2 regions of the Sutcliffiella cohnii genome follow, and region 1 is predicted to be linked to the other one. Evidence: riboswitches for the same ligand, from Rfam matches in the RefSeq annotation. Region 1 holds a riboswitch; the other holds the start of a gene.
The links. Region 1 has a riboswitch for S-adenosylmethionine ahead of BC6307_RS20815 (YezD family protein). Riboswitches for the same ligand answer to the same signal wherever they lie in the genome.
Positions count from the first base shown of each region.

Region 1 (7,597 bases):
CCGCTCGTTGTCGTGTTGGCAAAATGTTTTCTCGTAAGTTTTTCGCATTAATGCTTTCCCAAATGCTCGTTGCTGTTTGAACGGCCTCTTCTTCCGATAATGAAATATATCGGTGAAAGTACGACATCGGATCCTGAAAAGCTGTTTTTTGTAACGTTAAAAATCTTTCAATGTACCATTTTTTTATATTCCGTACATCCGCATCTATATAAATGGAGAAATCAAAAAAATCACTAACAAAAACAGAATGTGATTTACTAACTTGCAAAACGTTGATTCCTTCTACAATTAATATATCTGGATTATTAATAATCTCTACTTTATCAGACAGTACGTCATACGTTAGATGTGAGTATAACGGCGCCTCGACTCTCGGTTTACCAGATTTCACATCCATCAAAAATTTTATTAATCTTTGAGTATCATAGCTTTCGGGAAACCCTTTACGACTCATCCATCCTTTGCTTTCTAACGTAGCATTCGGATACAAAAAACCATCCGTTGTCACTAAACCGACTTCTTTATGATTGTCCCAACGTGATAGTAGAGTTTGAATTACCCTCGCCCCGGTACTTTTTCCAACCGCAACACTGCCTGCGATTCCAATAATAAAAGGAATTTTTTTCGCTTTATAGTCTAAAAATGAATTAGTTGCTCCTTGCAATTGCTGAGACGCTTTTACTTTTAAATTAATTAAACGTGTCAACGGTAAATAAATTTCTTCCACTTCTTGAAGGGAGATTTCTTCATTTATCCCTCGTATACTCTCTAATTCTTCCTCTGATAGCAGCAATGGTGTTTTATTACGTAGTTCAGCCCATTTGTCTCTATTAAATTGGATATAGTTTGTAAAAGGTTTCATAGCAATTACCTCTAATTTGGATTTACGTTCATTGTTCATTTTAACAAATTGCTGCTAGTTTTAGAAAACAATTTTTAAAGCGCTCACATTTTAGGAGTTTTAAAGCTCTATCTAGGTTATCGTGTAGTCGCTTTTATGATATTATCTCCGGTCAGCTAGCGCGTCGGAATCGCGGAACATAGGCATTTATCTCGCTACTGTTTACTTATGTGCAAAAAAAAGACCCCGCAGCCGCGCTACAAGGTCTTTTTAGCATATATATTTGATGATGTTCGTCGGCATAATCGAGTACAGTACATGGTTTTTTTCCAATATTTGTGTGGACGTGGGATGTGGTGAACCCCAAAAGTTAGAGTCAAAATCTAACCTTTGGTGTGAGTCGGTTGACAAGGAAATATAGTGAAAATTTAAAGAAAATGGTTGTTAAGGAGTATCAAGAAGGTAAACTCGGAATCCGACCTCTGGCAAATAAGTATGGCATTAAATCAAAATCATTGATCCATAGGTGGATTAAGTCCTATGAAAAATTTGGTGAAAAAGGTTTAGTAAATAGAAAGAATACAGAAACATATACTGTTCAATTCAAGCTAGATGTATTAAGCTTTATGAAGAGAACAGGTTCTTCAGCTATGGAAACCGCCCTTCACTTTGGTATTACTAATTCAACTACCGTATCTAGGTGGATGAGAGCTGTCACTGTTGGAGGTGGATTGGAAGGCCTGAATAAACTAAAAGGACGGCCTCCCATGTCTAAAAATAAGAAAAAACAAGAAGAAATGACGAATGAACAAAGGTTAGAAAGAGAGAACGAACTACTACGTTTAGAGGTAGAATATCTAAAAAAGTTAAGAGCTTTTCAGATGGATCCGGAAGGCTATCTCGAAAAGCACAAGCAGCGTTATCATTCGAACTCAAAGAAACCTAATTAAAAGATGTTTTAGTAAGAGTGGGTATTCCAGAATCCACTTACCATTATCATATAAAAGCAATGGAAAAGGAAAATCCAAAGCAGGAACTAGAGGATTTGATTCTATCCATATTCAATGAGCATGGGGGTAATTTTGGGTACCGTCGTGTTCGATTAGAATTACGTAACAAAGGATATAAGGTTAATCATAAGGCTGTACAGCGTATCATGAACAAGTTAGGGATTAAGTGTATAAAGTTTAGTAGAAAGACTAGAAAGTACAACTCCTACAAGGGGAATGTTGGAAAGGTAGCTAAAAATCGTTTAAATCGACGATTTAAAACAAGTGTATGCCATCAAAAATTGGCTACTGATATTACGGAATTTAAATGTACGAATGGTGTTAAACTTTATCTTAGCCCTATCATGGACTTATTTAATGGGGAAATTCTCTCCTACGAGATAGGAGCTAGTCCAACATTAGACCTTACGTTGAAGCCTCTTTTGAAGGCAATAAACATAGTAAAAGATTCAAAGTATCGAACTACTATTCACTCTGATCAAGGATGTCAATATCAACACAAAAAGTGGGTTAAAACACTAAAAGAAAATAAGATATTTCAAAGTATGTCTCGAAAAGGGAATTGTTTGGATAATTCTCCAATGGAGAACTTCTTTGGCATACTAAAACAAGAAATGTATCACGGAGAGCCGTTGTGTTCGTTTGAAGAATTAAAAGAGAAGATTGATATATATATAGATTACTATAACAATAAACGCATTAAGCAAAAATTGGATGGCATGAGTCCGGTTCAATTCCGCATCCATACCAGCCAATTAGCTGCATAATAAAAACTCTAACTTTTGGGGGTCGCATCAGGACCTGTCCCTCCGTCCATGGTATGTGTCCCTCTGTCCACCCACTTGTTTTCCAGGGTGGTGTGGTGGTAGTTGATCGCCTTTGCCGAATAGGTTTTCTCTTAATGTGTCGCCTTCGTATTCTTTTCGGACTACTCCTCTTTCTTGTAGGATTGGGACAACTAGCTCTACGAAGTCCACGAAGGTGCCTGGAGTAATCGCGTAGGCGATGTTAAACCCATCTACTCCGGTTTCTTCCACCCAGTGCTCCAAGTCATCTGCTACCTGTTTTGGACTTCCAACTGTAACTGGTCCTAACCCTCCAATTCCGGTGTATTTTTTAATTTCATCTATCGTCCAATTAATATCTGAATCTATTTTCGTAAAGTTTTCCACCGTAGATTGTATGGCATCATTTTTTACATATTTAAGATTCTCATTGGGACCATACTCTGAAAAATCAATTCCGGTCCAGCCACCAAGAAGCGCCAGTGCACCTTCATCGCTTATATGATTTTTGTACTCTCTTAATTTTTCAAAAGCCTCTTCCTCCGTTCGGCCAACAATTGGAGTAATACAAGCAAGTATTTTTATTTCCTCAGGTGCTCTGCCGGAGCGAATTGCCTCTTCACGTAGTTTCTTTACAGACTGTTTAGCTGCGTTCTTTGTCGGTGAACCAATAAAGACTAACTCGGCATGTTTCCCAGCGAAAGCTCTTCCCTTAGTCGAAGTCCCTGCTTGGTAAAGCACCGGTGTTCTTTGTGGCGACGGTTCACATAAGTGTGCACCAGGAACTTTATAATACTTTCCTTCATGGTTAATATCGTGAACCTTACTTGGGTCAGCAAAAATCCGATTCACCTTATCTCGTAAAACTGCGTCGTCCTCCCAGCTAGCTTCCCATAATTTATAGCAAACTTGTAAATATTCCTCAGCGATATCGTATCGCTCATCATGATTAATTTGATCCTCTAATCCGATATTAACAGCCGCACTTTTTAAATAAGACGTTACAATATTCCAACCAACTCGACCTTTTGTAATATGATCTAGCGTCGACATTCTACGAGCAAATGTGTAAGGATGCTCATGGGTTACCGACGCAGTAACCCCGAACCCTAAATGCTTCGTTACCGCTGACATTAACGGGACAACAAGAGATGGGTCGTTAACAGGAGTTTGTGTACCTTGACGGATAGCAGCATCTCTAGAACCTTGATACACATCATACGTACCTAATACATCTGCTAGAAAAATAGCATCAAACCGACCCTTTTCTAAAATTTTCGCAAGTTCAATCCAATATTCGCTGTCCTTATAACGGTGAGATTGATCTTCCGGATGAGTCCATAAACCTGGTGACTGATGCCCTACACAGTTCATATCAAATGCGTTTAAATAAATTCTTTTCTTTGTCATAATAATTCGCTCCCTTTTCGAGTATTTTTGCTTTTAAATCTACCTGACTAAAACTACCTTAATCATCCTTTCTTTTCGCTGTCCGCCTCCTTTCCTCTATTCAAAAATTTCATAAAAAAAGACATCTTTATCCAAAACGTTATTTTTAAAACGCTTTGAAAATAAAGATGCCTTTAGTCGTCTAATCGGCAAACTATTTACTATTTTTATAGGTTCTCTCACTTTTACTAGGTGTCGTTTGTTGCAATGAAAAACGCTTCTTTTCCGTCGTATCGATTTGAGTAATTTGCCCATTATGGACGGTAACTTCAATCGTTCCAAATTCCAAGCTCTCCAAAGTTGATAAAATATGTTTCACTTTTGACTCTTCAAGTTTTGCCATATAATCTCCCCTTGTTTATTAATAGGTTGCTAATGAGTTCTCGGTTCATTTTGGCTAAAATAAAAACCCTCTTCTAAAAAAAGAAGAGGGCAAATGTAAATAGTTCAATACTCTCTTCTTATCTTTCAAGCATATAGCTTGCTGGAATTGGCACAGTACAATCTGTCTGTTGCCGAGGTATCGTCGGGCCAGTCCCTCCACCTCTCTGGATAAGAATAAAAATAGTTATTTAATTGTTATTAATTAATTATATTCGTTGGTGCAATTTGTATTCGTGAATATCCGAAGGAATCCGTATTGGAATAGTTGAATATTCTGAATAAAATTAATTTACATGAAGTTCTATTATTTGTCAACACTTTCTTTTTGAGTGCTTGGAGATGAGGATGCTTTCCCCTTCTGCCTCAACCAACTAACAACAAAATGTATAATAAGCAGAATCACCCCCAGCTCAATCGCATGGTCGGCTATATTCAGAACCCCGCCAGAACGAACAATAAAGTCTGTTACCGTTCCAAACAAAAATCGATCAATCGCATTTCCGATTGCCCCACCGACGAGAAATCCAAAACTCAAATCAATAAGCAGTCCCTTCATGTCTTCCGTTTTACGAAGGTATAAAACAAATATGACAAACAACACTGCTACAACTCCAAAAAGCCGCGCATTACCCGGAAACAACCCTCCTGCCATCCCACTATTTTCGATATGCGTAAACTGTATTCCCCAGATAGTAAATCTTTCATGGAGTTCTACGTAGGCCCGAACAAAATTTTTAGAAAGCTGGTCAAGCAAAATAACGAGGATCGCTGTTATGTAAAATAGCATTTTTACCCTACTTTCCGAAATTAGCACTCTACCTGTCAGTATAATGAAAAACTCGCTTTCAATACAAAGATGATGCTTCAAGGTGGACACAGGGAGGTGGACACAGGGACAGGTCCCTCGTCCACACTTTTTTTGGAAAATTCACTATTTCCTCCTCTCATCCTGACCATCAACTTTGTTAAAATATAGGGTGTATTATTATTATGGGCGCTTAAATACACGGATAGTAAACCTATCCACTGCCCACAATTAGGAGGCAATCATGAAAGGTTTTTTAGAAAGTGAAGGATTTAAGAAGTACATATATTTTATAGCTGGACTAATATTATTTGGCTTAGGCTTCTTTATCCTCGTTAACGGAGAAGAACGTTTTCTCTTTAAATTGGCGTTTGCCATCGTTTCTATTTGCGGAGGAATCCAAGTAGTGGCCACATTTCTAAAGGATTCATGGAAAAGTTCTGCTAAACTACTAAAAAACTCGTTCACCTATTGTGGTTTTATTATAATTGGAAGTATCGTTTTGGATCATTTAGTTTATGGGACATATACAGTTCCATTGTGGGGGCTAATCGTAAGTTACCTTTTTGTCGTTATTGTTCTTTTAATATGGATTATCCAACTAATAAATTTCGTGAAATGGAAAAAAGTTAAATCTTCAAGCTGCTAAAAGTAGCGTTCCTATTTAGAGAAAAAGTAGAAAAGTTTTCTCCACTCACAAAAAAGCAGTATTTAACATTTAAAACGTTAAATACTGCTTTTTTTATTTCTAATCCATTGAACGGACGGTTTATTTATGTTAAATTAGTATAGATAGACTCAAGGTTATTCACCTAAGCATAATTACCCTACTATAATTATACAATGTAATTTATTCTTTAGTCAACTCTTTTTTAAAACTTTTTTAAGGAGTGAGTGTGTAAGATGAATTTTCAGTTTTTGTAGAGTAGGAATGAATACAAACATTTACAGATAATATTAAGGAGAAGCTTTACTAAATCGCGCAATTCACCATATGAGGTTCGTTAATTACAGTAAGCAATAATACTTAAAAATTTTATTTTCATGGACGAAAGACTTGTTTCCTCGTCCGAAATTTCCAATATCTGTGTGGACGAGGAACCTGTCCCTCCGTCCACGTTTATTGAAGGAGTGTATGTGTATGATGAATTCAGAGTTTCAACTGGAGCAAGATCGATTGAGACGTGTGATAGAAATGATAAGAGAGCAAGTTGGTCGGTTGGAGGAAAGGACTTCTCAGCATCGGGACGAAGTGATTCATATTCGTAAACATTTTTGGGATGAGGTGAAAGTGAATACGGATTCGTTCGATGATTACTTGGAGACAATTATCGGTTTGCGCCAAGAGGCTCAAGCGCTCGCTGTTAGTCAAAGCACTCATCGGCATGCATCGAAGCGGCTCAACACTTTACGTCGTATGCAGAAATCTCCTTACTTCGGAAGGATTGATTTTAAAGAAGACGACTCGCCCGCTTCAGAGCAAGTATATATAGGTATTTCCACCCTTACAGATGAAACTGGCGATAATTTTCTCGTTTACGACTGGAGAGCGCCGATCGCGAGTGTGTATTATGATTGCCAACCCGGTCCCGCTCAGTACGTTACACCTGGTGGCGAGATTGAAGGCGTTTTAGAGAAAAAGTGGCAATACTTAATCAAAAACGGCACCCTTCAATCGATGTTTGATACGAGTCTTACGATTGGAGACGAAATCCTCCAGCAAGTGCTCGGAAAAGGTACTGACAAACATATGCACAGTATCGTAGCGACGATTCAACAGGAGCAAAACCGCATTATCCGTCATGATCGCGGAAGACTTCTCATCGTTCACGGTGCTGCAGGTAGTGGAAAAACTTCAGCTGCCCTTCAACGAATTGCGTATATACTTTACAAATATCGAGAAAATCTCAATGCCGACCAAATTATTTTATTTTCTCCAAATACGATGTTTAATAGTTACGTATCTAACGTACTACCGGAACTTGGCGAAGAAAATATGCAGCAGGTCACTTTTCAGGAATATTTAGACCATCGACTAAGCGACGAGTTTCATGTAGAAAATCCGTACGACCAATTGGAATATATATTAACAGCTGATGATACCCCTACTTATCGCACAAGGGTTGCCAGCATTCGATACAAAGCGTCCACTCAATTTTTTGAGGCTATCCAGTCCTACAGAAAGTCGCTTGAAGAAGCCGGGATGCAATTCAAGAGTATTATCTTTAGAGGGAAGCCAATTGTAACTGCTGAACAAATACAAGAAAGGTTTTATTCCACTGACACTTCTCTCAAATTCTTTAATAGGTTGGAAAAGTTAAAG
Region 1 covers NZ_CP018866.1:4,159,124-4,166,720, forward strand. Annotated here, with positions in the region: gene coaA (type I pantothenate kinase) at 1-862, opposite strand, end outside; gene BC6307_RS20800 (helix-turn-helix domain-containing protein) at 1,246-1,791, shown strand; gene BC6307_RS20805 (IS3 family transposase) at 1,809-2,618, shown strand; gene BC6307_RS20810 (LLM class flavin-dependent oxidoreductase) at 2,646-4,046, opposite strand; gene BC6307_RS20815 (YezD family protein) at 4,240-4,428, opposite strand; SAM riboswitch class I at 4,544-4,644, opposite strand; gene lspA (signal peptidase II) at 4,774-5,256, opposite strand; gene BC6307_RS20825 (hypothetical protein) at 5,519-5,923, shown strand; gene helD (RNA polymerase recycling motor HelD) at 6,419-7,597, shown strand, end outside.

Region 2 (7,597 bases), 860 kb from region 1:
AAAGTGACATAACAAATGAAGAAGCTGTGAAACAACTGGTGGTAGAGGTGAAAGAAAAACTTGGGGGAACGATAGACATCCTTGTCAATAATGCTACAGGACCACAACCGGAGTTATCATTAGAGGAAATCACGTGGGAAGATTATTTGGACCAATTAAACTTTTTTGTCAAAGCACCTTTGTTTCTACTTAAAGCAGTATTACCTGGAATGAAGGAAAAAGGAGAAGGGCGTATTATTAATATAGGTAGTGAAGTAATAACGTTAGGCAATCCTAATTTTTCATCTTATGTTACTGCAAAATCTGCTCAACTTGGGATGACTCGCTCATGGGCAAGTGAGTTAGGCCCGTTTGGAATTACTGTTAACATGTTAAATCCAGGATTTGTGCCAGTCGAGCGGCATGAGGGAATAGATGCAAGTGGATATGCTAAAAATGTTCCATTAAGAAGAGTGGGACTGCCTAGTGACATTGCTTCAACCGTATTGTTTTTAGCATCCAATCAATCAAAGTTTATAACAGGTCAAACCATTACGGTCAATGGTGGGAATACGTATGGTATATAACTAGAATGCTTAAGGCATGAGAACTAAACGTTTTCATGCTTTTTTGTTTGTTATGGAGACGGAACTTCTCACATTATTTTAACTATCCCTTATTAAAGGACCTAAACTATCATTTTCGGAGTAATAAAAATATGTAAAAAAAAATGCAACTTTTCCCCTTTAGCCGTCATCTACATAGTAGAATCAAAAAGAAAGAGGAGGTGAGCCGTGTTGAATGTTGTGGATCGGTTACGAGCTGGTGAGGAATCAGCATTAGTGGAGTTAATGCAATTGTATGGAGATTATTTAACACGAACCGCGTACTTGTTAGTTAAAGACCGCCAATTATCGGAGGAACTTGTTCAAGATACATACGTTCTAGCATATAAAAGAATCGATCAGCTGCATGATAATGACAAAATAAAGAGCTGGCTCACTTCCATTATTATGAACCTGGCCAGGTCACATATGAGAAAATGGAGCTTTAAAAATGTATTATTAACTTTTGATTCTACCCCACTAATGAGTAAAGGTTCGCCAACAGACGAACTGGAACAAAAGCTACTAAATGTAATGGATAACAAGCTGATTTACAAAGAAATTCAAAACTTATCCTACAAGTATAAAGAAATAATCGTCCTATTTTATTATAACGAATTGAAAACGAACGAAATTGCCGAGTTGCTGAAAATGAAAGAAAACACGGTGAAGTCTAGGTTGAAAAGAGGCCGTGTTCTATTAAAGGAAAACTTATTAAAAGGAGGCTATGAACATGGGTAGAGAGAAAGTGTTGATGAAAAAGAAACTTGATGAAGAGCTAAACGATGTGACATTTACTAGACAAAATCAAGTTCTTTTAAAATTAGAGAAAAAAAGTTTTCGAGAGAAGATGGACCTATTTTTAAATAAAGAAATAGAAATAAACGTCATTCCAGTATCTCTTGCTATCATGCTAATCGCCCTTCCACTGAGCTACGGAATCGTTAAAAATAGTAACGTGTCAGAGAGAAAAATGATTGAAATTGCTGGAAGCTATTACTGGGAAGACGAGTTAGAAGGGAGGCTGAAAATTGATGAAGATTAAATTAAAGGTAAAGCATCTGTTAATAACAATAGTAGTATTCCTGACAGTGACGCCGTTGTTGTTTATTTTCATTAAGCCTCAAATAGAATACGTAATTACTGATTATAAAATTAGAAACGGAAAACCAGTAGAGAAAAGTCAGGTCGTTTATTTACTGGACGAAGCGGAAATTTTTAAAGGGTCAAAACTAGCGCTTATCCGAAACTATGTGATGGAATATTCTAACACAGGATATGATGTGCTCGTTGGTCCACATATGTACCAAGTTAACTACGGTTACGAAGGCGAAAAGCTGTCTGAGGAAGAAAGAATGCATTATTTACAATTTTATTTAGAGGAAGCCCCGATTGATGGATACTATACGGAAGCTGCGAAACTAGTTATTGAATACTATATTAGAGTCGGAAATGAAGAGAAGTCAGAGCAACTAATAAATGATACGCTAAACAAAGTGAGTGAAAGCTATTACCTCGATGAAGTGTATTTGGAGCAGCTTAAATGGTATGTGACGTTTCGCCCGCTTGATGAAGTGGAGCAATTCATCAAGTTGTTAGAAGGTAAAATAGAAACTAACAATTATATGTTAGGAGAGCTAGCGAAATTAGAGGCGAAGGCATATATAGCCGAAGGAAAGTATGAAGTGGCATTATCGAAACTTTCAGATCGAATTCGTCAGTCCGATGAAATGGTAGCAGAACTAGAAGAAGATATAGAGGATGGTTTTGAAGCATATAACCCTGGGGATGAGCTTCGTACATTAGAGGCTTCCCTTAAAAAAAGTTTTGATAATGGAGAGCTCGTTGTTGGCTCTATTGCGGGTAAAATAGCGCGCTCTGATGGTAGCCCTGTTGCGGGTGCCGTCGTTATATTAAGAACGGAACATAATGCAGGGTACGGAATGCGGTTCAAAGATGAACTTTATCAAGTATATACAGATAGTGATGGAAACTATCAATTTCCACAAGTTATGCCAGGGCGCTATCAACTGTTTTTAGGGTTACAACTAGAACAAGTTGATGGATGGGCAGTCGGAAATCGGAAAGAAACGTGGGTGCACGTAAAAAACGGCGAGCATACGAGTTATGATATGACCTTGAATCCGTTAATTGAAGTCCAGTCACCTATAAACGACGAGAAAATTACAACAGACGAGATAACTTTTCGTTGGGATAGAGTGGAGGGAGCTGACTATTACCAATTAAATATCGGATATTCCTTTGACGAAGGTAGTATAATGAGCGGCTCGTTAAAGGGGAATATTCAAGGGGAAACGATTACGATTTCAACAGAAGAATTATACAATCGAACAATTGGAACATATTACGAAGATCCAGATCATCCAACAGATCCGCGTTCAATCCTTGCCTTATCGAATCCAAATATTCGTATTCTCTGGTCAGTAGATGCCTTTAGAGAAGATGGGGAATTTATTACTAGAAGTAGCGGCTACAGATTAGATGAAGAAAGGATCGGAAACTTACCGTTCTTTTACTTGCAGGACCGAGAGCTAACAGAAGCAGATGAGCTATTGTTAGATTCGAAGTGGGAAGAAGCATATGAAACGTATGAAAAAAGCTATGCGAGCAACCCAGATGACCTTCATAGTTTACGGATGTTGTATAGGTTAGCGGAAGTGAAAAAGGAAGGTAAATATTTAATCGAACTAGCGGAAAAAACAAAAGATCCACATATTATTTTTGAAGTAGTTCGCCAATATCATCGCGTTGGTAATTGGGGCGAATATATGAAATGGTACGAAAAGTACGAGGCTGTTTCAAATGGCGAAGAAGATGCTTTTGAACTTTCCATTCACGGAACGGTTTTAATGACACTTGGAAAGTATGAAGAAGCTAGAAGCGTGTTTCAGGAAGCAATGAACAAGGATAACTACAATATGTACGTAGGTAACTGGATTGCACTAGAACTACTAGACAATAACCAGTTTGCAAAAGCATTAGAAGTAGCAAAAAACTATCCAGAAGAAAATATTTACGAAACGAGCACAGACTGGGAATCACTCTTAAAAGATATGCAGCAAGAAAGCAAAGGGAAGGAACAATACGTTCAAACTCTACAAGAGGTCATCCAATTTGTACTAGAAAACGACGAGAAAAGCTTAAGCGAATGGAGACAATCTACAGACTACCAAGAGATGAGAAAGTACATTTATCAATTAGGAGAATTATATATAAATAAAAAAAGGTAAAAAATAATGTGTGGACAACGGGACAGACACCGTGGACGGAGGGACAGGTCCCACGTCCACACAGAAAATGGAAAATATGGGCGGGGGAATAGGTTGGAGACGACTTTCGTAAATGCCTACAATTATCCCACGTCCACCATGTCGCGAAGCTCTTTTTCCTATAAAGGAGAAGGAGTTTTTTGCCTACAAAAAATAGTGAAATAGCATTTTTTTCTCTAAGATGACATATAGTAAGAACCATATAGGTCTAACTACTTCTGACGATTAATGTCAGATTGGTGCTCTCATAGGGAAATCAGAGGATTAAGATTGGCTCTAGCATAAGTGTTATTATCATGCTAGAATAATAAATTTCCAATATATGTGTGGACAAGGGACCTGTCCCTATGTCCATAACTTTGAAAATTTCAAATATTTTATTAATTGTTTGACAGGGTAAATTTGGCTGTGTTATATTCGTATTAACTTAATTAAACATAGCGACAACGCGTTAATTGAATAAAGTATTTCTTATCAAGAGTGGTGGAGGGACTGGCCCTATGAAACCCGGCAACCGATTTTCTTTTTTAGAGAAAACACGGTGCCAATTCCTGCAGAGTATTTACTCTGGCAGATAAGAAGAGATGGATGATATTTAAAACCCTCTTCTTATGAAGTGGGTTTTTTATTGTTTAAATAAGTCGCTATGTAAGGCAGGTTAGTAAAGAAGGTGGTGAAAGTTATAGGAAGAAAAGAAACTGACACTAGTTAGCCAGGTGACAAAAGGAAAGTCAAGTTCTTCATCCGACCAAAAAAATAAGGAAAGAGGGATTAAATAATGAAAACAAGAAAGAATGGGATATTTCCAGCTATAATACTGAGTATTTCCATCGGTTTACTTAGCGCTTGTGGTCAAACGGCAACTGGAGAGAAGAAGTTAGAGAAAATTAGGCTTGATTATGCTTTTTATTCACCAACGAGTTTAGTTTTAAAAGAATTTGGATGGTTAGAAGAGGACCTAAAAGATGAAGGCATTGAAGTGGAGTGGGTTCAAAGTCTTGGTAGCAATAAAGCGCTAGAATTTTTAAATAGTAATAGTATTGATTTTGGTTCAACGGCGGGTGCAGCTGCACTTATTGCAAAAGCAAACAATGCTCCGATTGAGTCCGTTTATATTTATTCGAAACCAGAATGGACGGCGCTCGTTACACAAGGTGAGACCGAGCTAACATCAGTCTCTGACTTAAAAGGGAAAAAGGTTGCTGCAACGTTAGGAACAGATCCACATATTTTCTTACTTCGTTCACTAGCTGACGCTGGATTAAAGCCGACAGACGTTGAGATCGTCAATTTGCAGCATGGAGACGGGGCGTCTGCGTTAGTATCTGGTCAAGTAAGTGCTTGGGCAGGGTTAGATCCACATATGGCAGTACTTGAAGTGAAGAATGGAACAAGTTATATATATCGGAATACAGAATTTAATACGTATGGAACGCTAAACGTACGTACGGATTTTGCCAAAAACTATCCAGAACATGTGGAAAAAGTAATTGAGCTTTACGAACAGGCGAGAGCTTGGACAATCGAAAATCCAGAAGAAGCGGCTAAGATTCTAGCAGAGCAAGCCCAGTTAGACGCTGCGGTTGCCAAACTACAACTATCAAGAAATGATTTTTCTAATCCAATTCCTAGTGAGGTTCAAGTGAAGGCTCTTATTGAAGCGGGAAAAGTTTTACAGACTAGTGGAATTATTGACTCGAACGTTAACGTTGAAAAATTGGCGACCGAACTCATTCAATCCACATTTGCTACAAATGTCATTAAATTGGAGGATGAATAATGGCACAACAATCAGGAAGTAATTATGTAAAGCCACTTCGTTCGACTTTTAGAGTACGGTTTCCTATTCAACGAATTCTTCAAGCTTCTAAGTCTGTTTTTATTGGTAGCGTTCTTCCTATTTCACTAGTAATCGCTTGGGAGGTATTGAGTAGAGTAGGAGTTTTTCCTCCTCATTTACTTCCAGCTCCTTCCTTAATTATTCAAAAGATAGTGTCAATGATTCAGGATGGGAGTTTATGGGGACATATTGGCATTACGTTAACAAGAGTTTTTGCGGGCTTTTTGCTTGGAGCGGTATTTGCAATTTTGCTTGGAGCGATAGTCGGCTTTTATAAACTAGCGGAGCAATTGCTCGACCCAATCCTTCAAGCATTTCGCTCCATCCCATCATTAGCCTGGGTTCCACTATTTATTTTATGGTTGAGCATAGGAGAGACTTCCAAAATTACATTAATAGCCGTTGGAGTGTTTTTTCCGGTGTATTTAAATATTGTTAGTGGGATTAAAGGGGTAGATCGTAAGTTAATTGAAGTGGGGAAAATATATGGATTTACTACTTACCAATTAATTAAAAATATAATTTTGCCTGCATCACTTCCTTCATTTTTAGTTGGTTTAAGAAGCGGATTAGGTCTAGGTTGGATGTTTGTCGTTGCGGCCGAGTTAATGGGTGCAAGTAGTGGTCTTGGCTACTTATTAGTATTTGGTCAAAATATGAGTTCTCCCGATCTTATCATTGCAAGTATTATCTTATTTGCTTTAATTGGGAAAATATCGGACGCATTGTTAAAGGGCGTGGAAAAGAAAGCGTTACATTGGCAAGATAGTTTAACGAACCAATAGGGGGTGAAGGCGTGCTTTTATCAGTCAAAAATAGTAGTAGAAAATTTGATAATGGAAATGTTGCTTTTACGGATGTAAGTTTTACGGCTAATAGTGGAGAAATTGTCGGCTTACTCGGAACGAGCGGATGTGGAAAAAGTACTCTTCTTCGTACGATATCTGGCCTTGATAAAGGGTATACAGGCAATATTTCTATTCATGAAAAAGAAGCGAGAGATAACAATGAAAATATCGGGTTTATGTTTCAAGAACCGAGACTAATGCCATGGTTAACTGTATTAGAGAACGTAGTCTTTGGTATGAAAGGGAAAAAGAATTGTAAAACAAACGAGGCGATGAATCTACTAGCGCAAGTCGGTTTAAAAGGGTTTGAGCATCACTACCCGAAGGAATTATCTGGAGGCATGGCTCAACGGGTTGCCATCGCAAGAGCCCTCATCACCTCACCGGAAATACTGTTGTTAGACGAACCGTTCAGTGCGTTAGATGCTTTTACAAAAATGCAGCTCCAAGACCTATTGTTAACAATATGGGGTAGAAAGAAAGCAACGATGTTATTAGTAACCCATGATATTGACGAAGCACTCTATCTTTGTGATCGACTGTTAGTTTTTAGAGGGCAGCCAGGTGAGTTATGTGAAGAAATCAACGTTTCAAAAGAAAGGCCTCGTTCTAGAGGAGATGAACAGTTAGCTAAACAGAAGGAAGTCATTTTATCGCTCTTAAATGTAGAAAATTCGAATTAGGAGAGGAAGGGAGTATGTATGAAACTGCGAGAAGCATCTGCGCTTAAACAAGGAGAAGGGGCTTTTAATCTTTCAAACTATGAGGAAGTTTCTAAGCAATTTTCGTGGGATACGATTCATCCTCAATTTAGCTGGCATCGTACGAATAAGGTGAATATGGCTTATGAATGTATAGATCGCCATGTGGAAGATGGATATGGGGAGAAGATTGCATTAATTTATATGAATGGTCACTTTAAAGAAACGCATACCTTTTCTAATTTGAAGAAGAAAACGGATGAGTGGGGTTATCTATTAAAATCACAAGGTGTGAAAAAAGGGGACCGTGTTTTTGTATTTTTACCAAAGCATC
Region 2 covers NZ_CP018866.1:121,029-128,625, forward strand. Annotated here, with positions in the region: gene BC6307_RS00505 (SDR family NAD(P)-dependent oxidoreductase) at 1-566, shown strand, start outside; gene BC6307_RS00510 (RNA polymerase sigma factor) at 774-1,325, shown strand; gene BC6307_RS00515 (hypothetical protein) at 1,318-1,629, shown strand; gene BC6307_RS00520 (carboxypeptidase-like regulatory domain-containing protein) at 1,619-3,835, shown strand; SAM riboswitch class I at 4,343-4,455, shown strand; gene BC6307_RS00525 (aliphatic sulfonate ABC transporter substrate-binding protein) at 4,653-5,654, shown strand; gene BC6307_RS00530 (ABC transporter permease) at 5,654-6,499, shown strand; gene BC6307_RS00535 (ABC transporter ATP-binding protein) at 6,511-7,245, shown strand; gene acsA (acetate--CoA ligase) at 7,264-7,597, shown strand, end outside.
Region 2: another riboswitch for S-adenosylmethionine. It lies ahead of BC6307_RS00525 (aliphatic sulfonate ABC transporter substrate-binding protein); the one in region 1 lies ahead of BC6307_RS20815 (YezD family protein).